One region of the Exiguobacterium sp. UBA1053 genome, then DNA from elsewhere that is predicted to be linked to it. Evidence: riboswitches for the same ligand, from Rfam matches in the RefSeq annotation. Region 1 holds a riboswitch; each other region holds the start of a gene.
What was found. Region 1 has a riboswitch for S-adenosylmethionine ahead of B3G15_RS07555 (LLM class flavin-dependent oxidoreductase). Riboswitches for the same ligand answer to the same signal wherever they lie in the genome.

Region 1 (5,229 bases):
GACTGACAAACAAATCACCGCCGTTGATCCAAAGGCGCTTGAAAAAGCGATGAAAGACGGCATCGGTATTCAAAAAACGGGTGGTGTCGGCTACCTCTCTGGGTTACCGAGCGGTCACAAATCATATACGCATCGATAAGATGCTAAAACGGATTCCCAGGCACAGGAATCCGTTTTTTCATGCGTTATTCTTCTTTTGTTTCGCCGCTTCTTCTTCGACACGTTGCAACAGCCCATGAACGATTTTCTCATTCTCTCGCTCTCCTCCAAGCGACAACAGACTCTTTCCAACAAAATTGGCTCCTTCGTTCTTCCCTGTATAAATCAACAGACATCGATCAGGTCCGAGTGGTTTGAGCGTAAACGTCATCTCGATCTTGAATATTTTAGCCAATGTGAATCCAATCGTATTTTGCTTGAAGTCAGGCTCGTTCGTATAGGCTAAATCGGTCACGATATAGGTTTCAAGTCGATTACCCTGCATGTATGTTTGACGATACGTCGAACCGACGACACCCGGTTTTCGTTCAATCACCTCATGCTGGACGACGTTCGGAATCAAACGTTGCAGTCGCGTGTGATCAAACAAGTGCCATGCTTCCTCGATCGGAATATCAAGCTGTCGTTCTTCTCTCCACGTAATCATACACCTGCCCCCTTTTTTAATAGAAATACCCCGTCATCCGGTCTTGTAACGTCCGGTGACAGGGCGAGAGCAGATTCTTATTTTACTGTGCTTGTTTCAAGGGCTGCACCGAGGAACTTCGCTAGTTCAAGCATGCCGTAGCGTCCTGCAGCTGCTTCAGCGTCTGAGTTATAGTTCGTATTCGTATTGACGTCATACGTATAGATCGTACCTGACGCATCCTTAATGAACTCGATGCCTGCGACCGCGATTTGGTTCGCTTGGAGGAACGCTTCATACTTTTGGATGATCGGGTCATTGAAACCTTCAACGATTTGGAACTTCATCGGCGTTTGCGGTGCTTCTTCTCCGACTGGGCAGAACAAGTCGTCGATCACACATGCATCTGCTGGGCAAAGCTCAAAACCTTCTGACGTATCGACTCGAACCGCGTAGACAAACTTTCCACCCACGAACTCACAACGCGTGATGTACGGTTCTGGTGCTTGAATATACTCTTGAATCAACGTGATGCCATCGACTGGTTCGTCGAATGTCGGACCATCGAGATAAGCTTCAAGTGCTTCAATCGAATGGAATAACTGGACGCCGAGACCTTTCCCTGCACGGTTGTGTTTCGTGATGAATGACGAAACACCGATCTCTTTTGCTGCTTGCACGATTTGATCACGTCCGACGGCAGCCGTCGTCTTCGGTACACGAATCCCAGCCTTACGCAACGCCGTATATTGATTGACTTTGCTGACTTCAAGACGGAGCGCACGCGTTCCGTTAAAGACGGTCCGGTCATGCTCTTCTAACCAAGCGAGGACCCCTTCCGTCAACTCCGGCGCGTAACGATGTCCCCGCGTATGCGAAGAAGCACTCATCCGGCTGTAAAAGACGCCTTCTGGCGGCAGTTCATCCAGCGGAACGATTCCTTCATTCAAGTGCCACTGTTCATACGGTAATTCGAGTTCTTCGAGACGTTTGATGAGATGGTCCGTCCATTCTTGGTTTTCGTGGAGAATATGAATTTTTGTCATGATTGTTGACCTACCTTTCGTTTCGCTTCGACCAGTGGCATTACGTCACGAGCAAAGCGTTCCATTTCTTCAAGTTGTGGTGAGAATTGTAACAAAAGTAACGTGACACCGACGGCTTCGAACGCTAGAATCCGTTCAGCGATTTGTTCTGATGTCCCGATTAAATTCGGACGTAGACCACGGTTCGAGACAGAATAATCGTTCCGCTCGACCTGTTGCTCCAGTTGCGATTTACTAATGAAATCCTGATAACCGGCATAACCGGCGCTGTCTTCCTTGACGTCCGTGATCCGTTGCCATTCAAGAAGTGCTTCTTCTTCAGTATCCCGACAAATGATGTAGGCAGCAAGACCGAAGCTTTCGAGCGGCTTTTGTCCCGTCGCTTCCCGGCGTACTTTCATATCGTCGATTTTATGGGCTACTTCTTCAACAGTGCCCCCGTGCATGACATAAGCGTCACAGTGTTCGACGATCGTTCGCTTTCCAGCTTCACTCTCTCCACCAGCGTAGAGCTTGATCCCCGGACGCTGGACTGGCTTCGGATGGAGTTCTGCTTGCTCGATCGTGTAGTGATGACCGGAGAAGCTATACGGTGACGCATCTGCCCATAGTCCCTTCATGACCGTGACGAACTCTTCCGTCCGAGCATAGCGTTCATCGTGCGCTGTGAAGATACCGTTGTATTGTTTCGCTTCCTCTGCCCACCACGCTGAGACGACGTTGAGCGTAAAGCGTCCACCACTCAACTGATCGATGTTTGCCGCCATCTTCGCCGTCGTCGCTGGATTATGGAACCCGGGACGAACCGCTGTCATGATCTCAAGGCGTTCTGTCGTTGCAGCAATCGCTGCTGCCGTCGTCCATGCCTCAAGACTCGGTTCCTTGATGCCTTTGATATCATTCAAGTTCAATTCCGCAATCAACGTCGTCGAGAAGCCGATTCGTTCTGCTGTTTGTGCGACTTTTTTCGCATAATCGAAGGTCGGTGGCATCTGTTCATCCTCGACGTTACGTAACCATCCCCCAAAAATCGGTAACCAAAAACCATACTCCACTCCATCGTCCCCCTTATCATAAAAAAACGCTCTTTTCGAAGTTCGAAAAGAGCGACGGTATCTTGTCCTGTCCGCTCTTATCTTCGGAAGGTATCCCTTCCTGGAAGTAGCACCTTCCGCCACGGCGGGGTTGCTGAAGTGTCTTCGGGCCAGTCCCTCGACTTCTCTAGATAAGATGTGTTGCATTCATCGTACAAAATTCACTGAACTAAAGCAACCATTAAACCGTCTTTTCCAATCGGAATTATTTCGCGCATAAAAAAATCCCGACATCGTGTCGGGATTCGGGATTAATATGGTGCGACGAAATCTGATGTTGGCTCTGGCGCCTGTTCACCACGAACACGATCATAGAATTTTGCCATCGTGACGCTGAAGTATGGTCCAACCCATAAGACAGCAAGACCAAGTGTAACAATCACAAGTAATGCCCAACCAATGAATGATAGGAAGAGTAAGAATGCTTCCATTTTATGACCATCCATGAGTTGACGTGAACGCGTGATCGCCTCGAGAATACCGACTGAAGGTTCATCTCGAAGGATGTAGAACGTCAACAAGTAAGAGAACGACTTGATGATCCCTGGAATGATCAAGAGTAAGGTCCATAGGAATAAGAAGACCGCTTGCACAATCGACACGCCGATGACTTTACCGAAGATTTTATACGGTTCGAACAAATCAGCTACTTTGACTTCTTCATTGCGTGCGAACGACATCGCGACCCATGTCCAACCCGCTGCAATTGGGATCAATAAAATCGAAAGAATGATACTGACCGCACTCATCGCATTTAGATCTTCGTTAGGATCTGGTCCGATGAACGTCGGAACGCTCTGGATGATAGAAAAAAGTACGAACATGAGGATGGCAAATCCCCAACGACCGCTGAGCGACTCCTTCGCTGCTTTTTTTAATTGAGATGACATGAGTAAGGTCCTCCTTGAAAAATAAGTTCTCACCTTACTTTACGGTCGAATTCTTCTAATGTTTCACTCTTTTTTCAATAATTTCCCGTCTCGTTGCTGGTTGAGCCAGGCACGCTCAAGCTGTCGTTCACACGCCGTGTATAACGAGCGTCGACCGTCGAGCCGTTCCATCGCGAATGGAATACCATGCTTTTTCGCCTGCGCGATGACATGTGCACTCGCTGCATGAGAAACGCGACTCGTTACGACGACGATCGCGTCCGTCTTTTTGGCGAGACAGGCAATCTTTTTCGCGGACTGTGCGTCCCCTGCCAGATGAAGCAATTCGATCCCCGTCGGCGCAAAGAACTCACGATAGACAGCGGTCTGTTGTTCGTTTCCGACAATGACGAGACGCATTCCTGTGAAGCGCGTGAAATCAAGCGGTGTCTTATCAACGAAATCCATCAATTGTCCGGGTACAGCTGTCGTCACGATCGGTTCAATCGTTCGCTCTTTTGGCATACGGACGCGACGCTGCGCTTTTTTAGCTTTCAGCACCGGTTGTCGTTTCATTTTTCGTGCATACCGATTTGACTTTTTTGTTGTCACAGATGCCTTCACTACCGGTTGCTCTACTTCTGATCGGCGGTTAGATGATGCGTTGACGATCGGCTCTTCATACGTGAACGGATGCTTCCAAGCAATCGTCAGTGTATCCTTCCGTTCCCGCCACATGACGAGATCGACGAGTTGACCTGCTTCTAGTCGGAAATAGCGCATGTCTTCTACCGGAACGACATAATAGAACGATCTGCCCGACTCATCTTGCAGTGGACCATTCACCGTTTCCTCAATGATTCCATGCGCCTTGACGATTGCTTGTTCAAACACGACACGTTCTGGATTCTCTCTCATTCGCTCCGTCGAGACGACGGCTTCGATACGGCATATCGTTTTTTGATCATCCTGACGATCGACACGGACCCGGACTTCCATGCCGTGCTCGAGATTCCAATCGCGGACGTCTCGTTCAGAAATATGACTGCCCGACCATTCTAGTAAAGTACCGCCTTTTAACCCCCGCTGAAACGTATAGGCATAACGTTGCTTGCGTATTGGCTCGATCGGTACTTGTGGTGGAATGACCATAGTCTGTTTCTCTAACTCCATCACTTCATCGATGACCGGTGTTTCTTGAACGTCGCGCGGTGCATAATACGCTGACATCTTGACCCATTCATCGATTCCGTTTACTTCGTCGAGCCAGAGTTGCCAATCTTCATACCGCTCCACAACCGCTAATTTCATCTGTACCAATTCAGTTGCTCGTTCCAACACCTGTTGCATCATCCGTAACCACTTCCTTTGCGTTTTTTTCACTATAGCAACGAAAAAACGCGGAAGTAGTCCAAAAAAATAACCAGGTTATTTTTTTGTTTAGGTACGTTGCTGAATTTCCACAGCCGGATCCTGACGCTTATATTTCGCGACGATGACGATCAAAACCGTGATGATCACAAGCAGGAACCAAGAAGATAATTTTCCAAGATCAACGACTGCCCAGCCTCCTTCTTGATGCGGATAGACCCAGC
Region 2 (5,229 bases), on a different contig from region 1:
AGTTGATTGCCAAGTGCTTGAATACTTTGAACGATGACGATGAGCACGACGATCGTCACGATCATGATGAGATTATCGTAGCGATAATAACCGAAACGGATCGCGAGGTCACCAACACCTCCACCGCCGACGATACCAGCCATCGCTGAGAAGCCGATCAAGCTGATCGTCGTTAATGTGATGCTCTGAATGATGCCAGGGAGTGCTTCCGGTAAGAGGACACTGACGATGATCCGTAATGGTTTCGCCCCACATGCTTCCGCTGCTTCGATTAGACCAGGCGGAATTTCGCGCAGTGACGTCTCAACGAGTCGCGCGAGAAACGGAATCGCTGCGACACTGAGACTGACGGATGCTGCCGTCGGACCAATCGTATTGTCGAGTAAGAACTTCGTTAACGGAATGAGGGCAACCAGCAAGATGATGAACGGTAGCGACCGGACGATGTTGACGACGAAGTCAAGGACACGGCGGACGGCAAGGTTTTGAAAAAATAATCCCCGGTCGGTGACGAACAAGAGAATCCCGAGCGGAATCCCGACGACCAGTGCAAAGGCAAGTGAAATTCCTACCATCCACGCCGTCTCGCCGAGTGCCTTCAAGAGCTCAGGTAACATCGTTTGAATACGATCAAGCCACATCCTGAATCACCTCGAGTGCATGAAGTTCCGTCGCGAGCCAGTCGAGGGCAGGAGCGATTTGGTCGGATGATCCCGTCAAGCTGACAATCAGGACACCGAAGGCGACGTCTTGAATGTAGTCGACCTTGCCGTGCAAGATGCTGACTGAGATATCGTAACGGCGGATTGCTTCTGATAACGTACTCTCACCGGTCTTCTCGCCCGTGAACTGCAAGCGGATGATCTTGCCTGGAGTTGCCTGTAAGATGCGTTCCGGCAATTCGATTTGTAATGCCGTATCGACGTAATGTTGCGTCACTGGATGCTTGGCTTGACTAAACAGGTCATAGGTTGAGGCGACTTCAACGACTTCACCTTGCGACATGACCGCGACGCGATGGCAAATCTGTTTGACGACATCAATCTCATGCGTGATGAGGACGATCGTCAGTCCGAGTCGTTCATTCAAATCCTTCAGCAGTTCAAGGATCTGTAGTGTCGTAACGGGGTCAAGAGCTGATGTCGCTTCGTCACATAACAAGACGGTCGGATCGTTCGCGAGTGCCCGGGCAATCCCGACGCGCTGTTTCTGCCCACCGCTTAATTGGCTCGGGAAGTTCGTCTCAAATCCTTCAAGTCCGACGAGCGAGACGAGTTCGCGAATTCGCTCCGGGAAATCTGCTCGTTTGACTCCAGCAGCCTTGAGCGCAAAAGCGATGTTATCCGCGACGTTGCGCGACTGGATCAATTGGAAATGCTGAAAGATCATTCCTGTCCGCAAGCGAAGTTGACGCAAATCTGCTTTTGACATCCCGCCGAGCGAGACACCGTCGACCTTGACGGTTCCTTGTGTCGGATGCTCAAGCCCGTTGATCAGGCGAAGCAATGTACTCTTACCGGCACCGGACTCACCGATGATTCCGAAGATTTCTCCTTTTTGGATCGTCAAATCGACATCCCGTAATGCGAAAATCGGGGTCCGGTCTCGAACGAACCGTTTTGTAATGTGTTTGAATTCAATCATCCGCTCATCTCCTCATACAAAAAAAGTCGCTTTTTCCTAGTAGCAGAGCAACCAGAAAAAAGCGACGAAAGTGTAAGATTTCGTAACTTATCTCTCAGAATGAAGATCATTCTGTAGGATGTGGCACCGTTCCTTACAGGTGGTTGCCGGACGTCGTTGGGCCTAATCCCTCGGTCGCTCTCGATAAGTAGTTATGCTGTTGGGATTTACTTTAACGGAAATGATTCCCATCTGTCAAATGTTTTTTCAGAATTATTCCGCAACAGGTGTCCGGAACAGGTTGAGCGTTCCGATTCGATCGACGGCTTCTTCTAGACGTTCGACGTCAGCAATCAAGCTAATCCGGACGTAGCCTTCACCGTATTCGCCGAAGAATGATCCCGGGGTCACGGCGACATGTGCTTCGTCAAGCAGGTGATCGGTGAAGCTTTGGGACGTGTAACCTTCTGGAACAGGAAGCCAGACGAAGAAGGAACCGCCCGGTCGTGGTCCACTCCAACCAATCGCATCGAGTTTCGCGAACAACGCATCGCGTCGCGTTTCATACAAGTTACTTAACTCGCGGACGCACGTTTGGTCACTCGTGAGGGCGACGGTCGCAGCATGTTGAATCGGTGTGAAGGCACTGACGTAGAGATGTTCTTGGTACGTCTCGATGCTTGAGATGACGGACGGATTACCAATCGCAAAGGCGATCCGGAAGCCGGACATGTTGAAGCGTTTTGAGAGTGAGAATAGCTCGATCCCGACGTCTTTTGCCCCTTCCGTCTGCAGGAAGCTTCGCGTCGGACCATCGAAACTGATGCCGCCGTATGCTAAGTCATGGACGACACAGATATCATGGGCATCGGCGAAAGCGACTGTCTGTTCGAAGGCTTCTGCCGTCGCGGTCGCACCCGTCGGATTACTCGGGTAGTTGAGGAACAACATCCGGGCACGCTCGACGTCCGTCGTATCAAGTAAGTCGTAATCCGGTAAGAAGTTATTTTTCTCAAGCAACGGAAGCGTGATCGGGAATGCACCAGCAAGTGCTGCGCCAGACAGGTAATCCGGGTATCCTGGATCCGGAACGATGACACCTTCTCCAGGGTTGACGATTGTCTGCGGTAAGGCGACGATACCGGCTTTACTACCGAGGAGAATCGCGACTTCCGTTGCCGGATCGATTGTGACACCGAATTCAGTCGCATAAAAGCGTGCGACGGCTTGCTTTAGAAAATCATGTCCACGAAACGGTGGATATTGAAGGTTCGTTGGCTCGTCGATGGCTTGTTTTAAGGCATCGAGAATATGTACAGGCGTCGTCTGGTCAGGCGTTCCTTGACCAAGTGTGATGACATCGTGTCCGGCAGCTTTTACAGCACCGATTCGGTTCGCGAGTTCAGCGAAGACAGGAGCAGGAAGCCGATCAATGGCGATGGATGGAGCGAAATGTTTCATGGATGAATGCCTCCTTCGTGGTATTGTCGTCAAGGATAACGAATATTCAGTCAAAAGAAAAGAACTTTTTCGAAATTCAAAAAAATTGTCGGATAAACAGGTACAGATAAGTGGAGCGGGAATAAAGAGTAGGGAGAGGAGTGGGAAGATGAAGCGAGCTAACTGGAAAGAGGCAGTCGTCTATCAAGTCTACTGGCGTAGCTTTAAGGATTCGAACGGGGATGGGATTGGTGATTTGCGAGGTGTCATCGATAAGCTTGATTACATCACTTCACTTGGTGTCGATGTCGTGTGGTTGAATCCGTGTTATCGTTCCCCGGACGTCGATAACGGCTATGATATTGCCGATTATTACGAGATCATGGAAAAAGCGGGAACGATGGGAGATCTCCAGGAGTTGATCACGGCCGCTCATGCCCGTGGATTAAAGGTCATTCTCGATTTAGTCGTGAACCATACGAGTGACCAGCATGACTGGTTCCGTCAGTCGCGAGAGCGGATTAACGATAAGGATGACTGGTATATCTGGCAGGATGGCACGAAAGAGACGCCTCCGAACAACTGGCGCTCGTACTTTGCGCCAAGCCCATGGACGTGGAGTGAAGAGCGCGGGCAGTATTATTTTCATTCCTTCGCCAAAGAACAGCCCGACTTAAACTGGGAGCACCCAGCTGTGAGGCAAGCGATCTACGATATGATGAACTGGTGGATCGCTCAAGGGATCGACGGCTTCCGGATGGATGTCATCAACTTGATCAAAAAACGGTCGTTCGAGGATGTCGCCAATCCGTTTGATCTATCGTACCTTGGAAATCAGCCAGGCGTGCATGACTTCTTGCAGGAGATGCATGCGAACGTCCTTGCGGGGAAAGAGTTATTCACAGTCGGTGAGATTCCGTTCGTTGGTCCGGAAGACGGGCTGTTATACGTCAGTGAAGATCGAGAAGAACTTCGGACGCTGTTTCACTTCGAAATCGCGGATGACATGGAGGCGATGGATCTCTTACGATTCAAGGAGATTCAAAAACGCTGGTACGACGTCTTATACCCATTAGGTGTCAATTCACAGTTTCTCAACAACCATGATCATACACGACAAGTGACCCGCTTCGGCAGTGAACGGTATCGCGTCGAGAGCGCAAAACTACTCGGTTTGATGTTGCATACGTTACCCGGCATTCCATATGTGTATCAAGGAGAAGAAATCGGAATGACGGGGATTCGTTTCTCGGATCCGTCGCTTTATCAAGACGTCGCCTTTCGAAATCGATACGCGGAGCGCGTCGCTGGTGGAGAGGATCCAGAGGTCGTACTCTCGTCGATGCAGTTACTTGCCCGTGATAACTCCCGCACACCGATGCAGTGGGACGGTACACATGCAGCTGGCTTTACGAGTGGGAAACCATGGTTAGCCGTCAACCCGAATTATACGGACATCAATGTCGCGCAGGCAGAAGCTGATCCATCGTCCGTGCTTGCTTTTTACAAGTCGCTGATTCAGATGCGAAAGCAACATCCGATCATGGTTTACGGCACGTACCGAGACTTAGCACTCCATGATCCGTATCTCTATATTTATGAACGGGAACTAGAGGGAGAGGTCTGGCGGATTGTCCTCAACGTACATGATGAACCGATGCAGACCGCCCTCATTTTACCGCATGAAAAATTGTTCGTATCAAACTATCCGGATAGCCCGGATATCTTGCGTCCCTACGAAGCACGCGTCTATCGTTATTCTGTTGCAGAACAGAATTGAACCACTGGACGAAAAAATGGGGTTAACTCAAAAAAAGAATGACGCGTCTTTTCACGCCCTTTCCTCAGGCGAGACACAAGCCCCGTTTTCCTGCTTCATTCAAGCAGGAAAACGGGGCTTGTTTGTCTCTGAAGCGCATAAATGCGCTTATTCCTGTAGGAATGGCGTGCGACGCGTCATTCTTTTTGTTATGAGATAAGGGTGGCAGATTTTCATTCTGCCACCCTTATCTTTGGAAAGACTGACTTATGATATAGTCCCGTTTTAAGTGTGTGATTTGAATGGAGATGATTTTTTCGTCTGTAAGACCTGAGAGAATCGATCGACAGCTTGGCGCATCTCGTAACTTGGTCCAAGAATGAGGGGACCGTGTCCGACGGCAAGAA
Region 3 (5,229 bases), on a different contig from region 1:
TTTTCGGCCCGACGCGGTGTAATAGCGGCATACCGAGTTTTAATCCGAGTAAATAGCTGATCGTCATCCCGATACAACTGCCGGCGTAAGCGGCGAGGATCGTACCGACGAGTGGTAGATTGCCTTGATGCATCCAAAAACCGGACAGGACGAGCAGGGTCTCATCAGGAACCGGCAATCCCACGATACCACCTGCGAGAAGGACGGAGAGACCAAGGGCACCATATTGGTGCAGGATGTCATGTAAGAGATGATGAATCGGGGACACCTTCTTTCGTGAAAGTCTTCTTCTTCAGTGTACAGGAAATAGGGGACGGTTGGAATGAAAGGACAAAAATTCTAGGTAAAGAAAAAATGAATTTTGATTTCCGGAAGTCAACCCTTTTTCTCGATACCGTTTCGGGCTATACTCGTTAAAGTGACTATTTTTAGAGGACGGTGTCGGACGATGATGCATGTAATAAATCAGTACGGCTGGATCGAAGTAATTTGTGGCAGTATGTTTTCCGGGAAATCGGAAGAGTTGATTCGTCGTGTCAGACGGGCGCAGTACGGCAAACTGCCCGTTCAAGTATTCAAGCCGGCAATCGACGACCGGTACCATGAAGAGCATGTCGTCTCTCATATCGGCAACTCCGTCGTGGCGATTCCGATGGCGACGAGTCGCGATCTCTACGCAGCAGTAGCAGAGGAAACACAAATCGTCGGAATCGATGAAGTTCAATTCTTTGATGATGAGATCGTACAAGTCATCGAAGCACTTGCACAAGACGGAAAACGCGTCATTTGTGCAGGCCTTGATCAAGATTTCCGGGCAGAGCCATTCGGCAAGATGCCGGAATTACTGGCGCGCGCAGAATTCGTGACGAAGCTGCAAGCCATCTGTCTTTCGTGTGGTGATCCGGCTTCCCGGACACAACGGTTGATTGATGGAAAACCAGCGAACTACGATGATCCGATCATCCTAGTGGGCGCTTCAGAATCGTATGAGCCACGGTGCCGCCATTGCCATGAGGTGCCTGGAAAGCCGAAGCCGCTCCAATCGGTGCAGCACCAAGAAAATTAAAAAAGACGTACCGATCGCGGTCGTCCTTTGATGTAACAGCTATTCGCTTTTAAGTGAATAGCTGTTTTTTTTATTATCCCGTTTCCTGTGAGAACCGGCTTGAGCGTTCGATAAAGCGGATCGTCTCACGAACGATCAAATCCTGATCATGATCGAGGGTCGCGACGTGGTACGAGTTCAGTAAACAGTAGCTTCGTTTATCATTCGTTCCGATGTGCTGATGCAGATAATCCGAGCTCGACGGCGGGACGACGTGATCGGTCGCCGAGTAGAGAATTAATGTCGGCAGAAGGATTGATCCTAAGCGTCCTTTCGTTTCATCCATCAGACGGACGAGTTCGAACGCACAACGACTTGGAACGAGGTCATAGATGATTTCGAAAGCAGACCGTTTGATGTCCGGTGCCCCTTCCGGTAAGTACTGTGGACCGTCCTCGAACGAAAGTGCTTCATAGGATGGAACGGAAAGTGCGGCATTGATCGTAATGATGCCGGCAAACGGAATGCCGTCAGCAGCGAGTGACAGTGCAAGCGTCGCACCCATCGATTGACCGATGACGAAGACTTGATCGCATGTTTCTTGTAAACGTTCATAGCCGTCTTGCAGGCTTTGCTTCCAACATCGAGCAGTCGATTGTTCAAACTCGCGGACGTTCGTTCCATGTCCGCGTAAGCGCGGGGCATAGACGGTAAAACCTTCAGCAGCGAATGCCTCACCGACGTCGCGGACACTTTGCGGAGTGGCATTAAAACCATGACAGATTAGAATACCGATCGGTCCACCTTGAAAATAAAACGCTTCAGCACCAGTCAATACAGGATAGTTCATCATTACTATTTTTCCTCCATTCATGAAAAAAACTCGTCGACGTCACTGCTTGGACGCCCACGAGTTTTTCACCGTATCATCCAAAGCCGCGCTTTGCTGGTCGGAGCACCTTACAGATTGCAGGTTGCCGTGAAGTCATAGAGCCAGGTCTCTCGTTCACTCTTGATAAATATCATATTGGAATTGTCGGATTAATCATTGAAACGATGGTAGCACGACCGAAAATGCCTTGTCAAATCGTTCTAGACGAATCGTGATTTATTCTTTCAGCTAACTCATAACTTATGACTCAATCGATATGCGCCAAATGGATTATTTTTGCAAAGTTGGTTGACTTTTAAAGGTTCGACCCGTAATGTAAAAATTAGTTTTACGACATAAGCAACAACGCAACAACACACATACGAATTTCATACCGCAATACTTATCCAGAGAGGTGGAGGGACTGGCCCTACGAAACCTCGGCAACAGACTCATTATGAGCACTGTGCCAATTCCATCAGACAGATGTCTGAGAGATGAGTGGAGTGGATTCTGCCACTGTGCGGATCCAGGTCTCTTCTTGTTTCTCAAGAAGGGACCTTTTTTGTTGAATGAAGGGGGAAAACGGAATGATTGCATTTCATCAAGTCAAAAAAACGTACGTCACGAAAGATCAGACGATTGCAGCGCTCGACGGTGTCGACCTGACGATCGAAAAAGGTAAAATCTTTGGGGTCATCGGTTTTAGCGGTGCCGGAAAAAGTTCACTGCTCCGCTGTGTCAACCTGTTAGAACGACCGACGTCAGGAACGGTGACGGTCGATGGGGAAGATTTAACGCAACTGTCTCCGAAAAAATTACGCCAAGCAAAACAACGGATTGGAATGATCTTTCAGCACTTCAATCTGTTGAATGCGAACACGGTCTTTACGAATGTCGCAAAGCCACTCGTTCTCGCAGGCGTCAAGAAAGACGAGATTCGCCGCCGAGTGACAGAATTGCTCGATTTCGTCGATCTCGCGGACAAGGCGGATCATTATCCGGATCAATTGTCCGGTGGACAGAAACAGCGTGTTGGTATCGCCCGGGCACTCGCGACGCAACCTTCCGTCCTCTTATGTGACGAAGCGACATCAGCACTTGATCCCCAGACGACGCATCATATTCTCCAGTTATTAAAACGCATCAATGCCGAGTACGGGATTACGATTCTCTTGATCACCCACGAGATGGGCGTCATCCGGGAGATTTGCGACCGCGTCGCCGTTATCGAAGCTGGGAAGCTAATCGAATCGGGAACGGTCTTTGATGTCTTTTCAAGCCCGCAGACCGAGACGGCAAAAAACTTCGTCCGGTCCGTCATGCATGACGAGATTCCAGCATCGATTCGTCAGTTGATCGAGTCGCGAAATGCACATCCGATCTATAAGATTCATTTTCTCGGACATCACACCGGGCAGCCGCTCTTATCACAAGTCGCGAAACGTTTTGACGTCGATGTTAATATCCTGCACGGGAGCATCACAGAGTTGCAGGAGACGCCGTTCGGCACCTTGCTCGTCGAGTTGATTGGTGAGCCGGCTGAAGTAAAACGAGCGTTACAATACATCGATCAGGCACAGGTGACGGTCGAGGAGGTGCTTGCTGATGCTAGTTAACTATAGTGATATCTGGACAGCATTTTTGCAGACGATGACGATGGTGTCAGTGTCGTTACTGTTTTCAACTCTGATCGGCTTACCACTCGGTATCCTGCTTGTCGTCACGCGAAAAGGAGCGTTACTTGAAAATGTTCCGTTGTTCACGTTCTTCAACAGTATCGTCAATATTTTCCGCTCGATTCCGTTCATCATCTTACTCGTCGCGATCATCCCGTTGACGCGCTTGATCGTCCAGACGTCGATCGGAACAGAAGCCGCAATCGTTCCGCTCGTCTTTTACGCTGCACCGTACATGGCGCGTCTGATCGAGAGTTCTTTACTCGAAGTCGATAAAGGCGTTCTTGAAGCAGCAGAAGCGATGGGCGCGACACCGTTTCAAACGATTTTCCGCTTCCTCCTACCGGAAGCACTCGGTTCACTCATCCTGAACTTAACGATCGCAACAGTCGGCTTGATCGGGGCGTCGGCGATGGCAGGCGCCATCGGTGGTGGCGGTTTGGGTGACTTAGCAATTACTTACGGCTATCAACGGTTTGATACGAAAGTCATGATCATCACGGTCGGGATTCTCGTCATCTTAGTCCAAGGCTTACAGACGACAGGCAACATCGTCGCACGAAAAATCAGAAGACATTAATCAAGGGAGCGATTCAGCCATGAAAAAAGCAGTAGCAATTGGAGCAACACTCACGACGATTTTATTTGCCGGGTGCGCAGCATCAGGAGAAGACGAAAAGACGATCAAGCTCGGTGTCAGCGGTTCCGACACACAAGTTTGGGATTATGTCGCGAAAAAAGCAGAGAAGGAAGGCATCAAAATCGAGCTCGTCAAGTTCTCCGATTATGTCCAGCCGAACATGGCACTGGCTGAGGGTGAGATCGACGCCAATGCTTTCCAGACGATTTCCTACTTCAACGCTTTCAAGAAAGAACATAACTTGAAGCTATCGCCGATTGCGACGACTGTCATCGCACCGATGGGGATCTACTCAGATAAATACAAGGATGTCAAAGACATTCCAAATGGCGGAAAAATCGCTGTTCCGAACGAAGCGACGAACATGGGACGTGCCCTCTTGTTACTGCAAGAAGCAGGTCTGATCAAGCTACCGGACGACTTCGATGGCAACGGTTCGGTCGATAAGATCGTCGAGAATCCGAAAAAGCTGAAAATCGTTCCGATCGTCGCCGGGCAAACGCCACGCGTCTTACCGGACGTCGCGGCATCAATCATCAACAATGGCATTGCCGTTGACGCTGGCTTCAACCCGATCAAGGACTCGATCGTCCATGAGAACGAGACAGCAAAACCATACATCAACATCATCGCGACACGGACGGAAGACAAGAACAAAAAAGAACTGAAAAAAATCGCATCGCTGTATCAACAAAAAGATGTCGCGGCCTTCATCAAAAAAGAATATAAAGGCAGTACGATCCCGACGTTCGTTCCACTGAGCGATATCGGCGAATAATTTCAAAAGGAGAGTGGACAGTATGACGACACCAGTACGCACGACATGGGTAGAGACGATTGAACAGGACATCGAACAAAAACGGGAATCGTATCTTGAGACAAGTCATCGGATTCATGCAACGCCGGAAATCGGGAACGAGGAATTCTTTGCTTCGCGGCTCCATGCGGAGCGTCTAACAGCGGAAGGTTTTACAGTAGAACTCGGCGTCGCGGG

Region 2: another riboswitch for S-adenosylmethionine. It lies ahead of B3G15_RS12135 (methionine ABC transporter ATP-binding protein); the one in region 1 lies ahead of B3G15_RS07555 (LLM class flavin-dependent oxidoreductase).
Region 3: another riboswitch for S-adenosylmethionine. It lies ahead of B3G15_RS13040 (methionine ABC transporter ATP-binding protein); the one in region 1 lies ahead of B3G15_RS07555 (LLM class flavin-dependent oxidoreductase).

Annotation. Positions count from the first base shown of each region.
Region 1 is NZ_DCDO01000012.1:13,127-18,355, reverse strand. Features, by position in the region: gene B3G15_RS07570 (PhoX family protein) at 1-139, shown strand, start outside; gene B3G15_RS07565 (hypothetical protein) at 179-646, opposite strand; gene B3G15_RS07560 (ATP-grasp domain-containing protein) at 724-1,671, opposite strand; gene B3G15_RS07555 (LLM class flavin-dependent oxidoreductase) at 1,668-2,726, opposite strand; SAM riboswitch class I at 2,801-2,903, opposite strand; gene B3G15_RS07550 (DUF975 family protein) at 3,017-3,655, opposite strand; gene B3G15_RS07545 (DUF2325 domain-containing protein) at 3,719-4,987, opposite strand; gene B3G15_RS07540 (DUF817 domain-containing protein) at 5,075-5,229, opposite strand, start outside.
Region 2 is NZ_DCDO01000013.1:868,613-873,841, reverse strand. Features, by position in the region: gene B3G15_RS12140 (methionine ABC transporter permease) at 1-641, opposite strand, end outside; gene B3G15_RS12135 (methionine ABC transporter ATP-binding protein) at 631-1,644, opposite strand; SAM riboswitch class I at 1,729-1,834, opposite strand; gene B3G15_RS12130 (aminotransferase class I/II-fold pyridoxal phosphate-dependent enzyme) at 1,897-3,084, opposite strand; gene B3G15_RS12125 (alpha-glucosidase) at 3,233-4,843, shown strand; gene B3G15_RS12120 (MBL fold metallo-hydrolase) at 5,108-5,229, opposite strand, start outside.
Region 3 is NZ_DCDO01000013.1:1,067,445-1,072,673, reverse strand. Features, by position in the region: gene B3G15_RS13055 (DedA family protein) at 1-268, opposite strand, end outside; gene B3G15_RS13050 (thymidine kinase) at 452-1,066, shown strand; gene B3G15_RS13045 (alpha/beta hydrolase) at 1,140-1,898, opposite strand; SAM riboswitch class I at 1,966-2,067, opposite strand; SAM riboswitch class I at 2,317-2,420, shown strand; gene B3G15_RS13040 (methionine ABC transporter ATP-binding protein) at 2,507-3,535, shown strand; gene B3G15_RS13035 (methionine ABC transporter permease) at 3,525-4,175, shown strand; gene B3G15_RS13030 (MetQ/NlpA family ABC transporter substrate-binding protein) at 4,195-5,013, shown strand; gene B3G15_RS13025 (M20 family metallopeptidase) at 5,036-5,229, shown strand, end outside.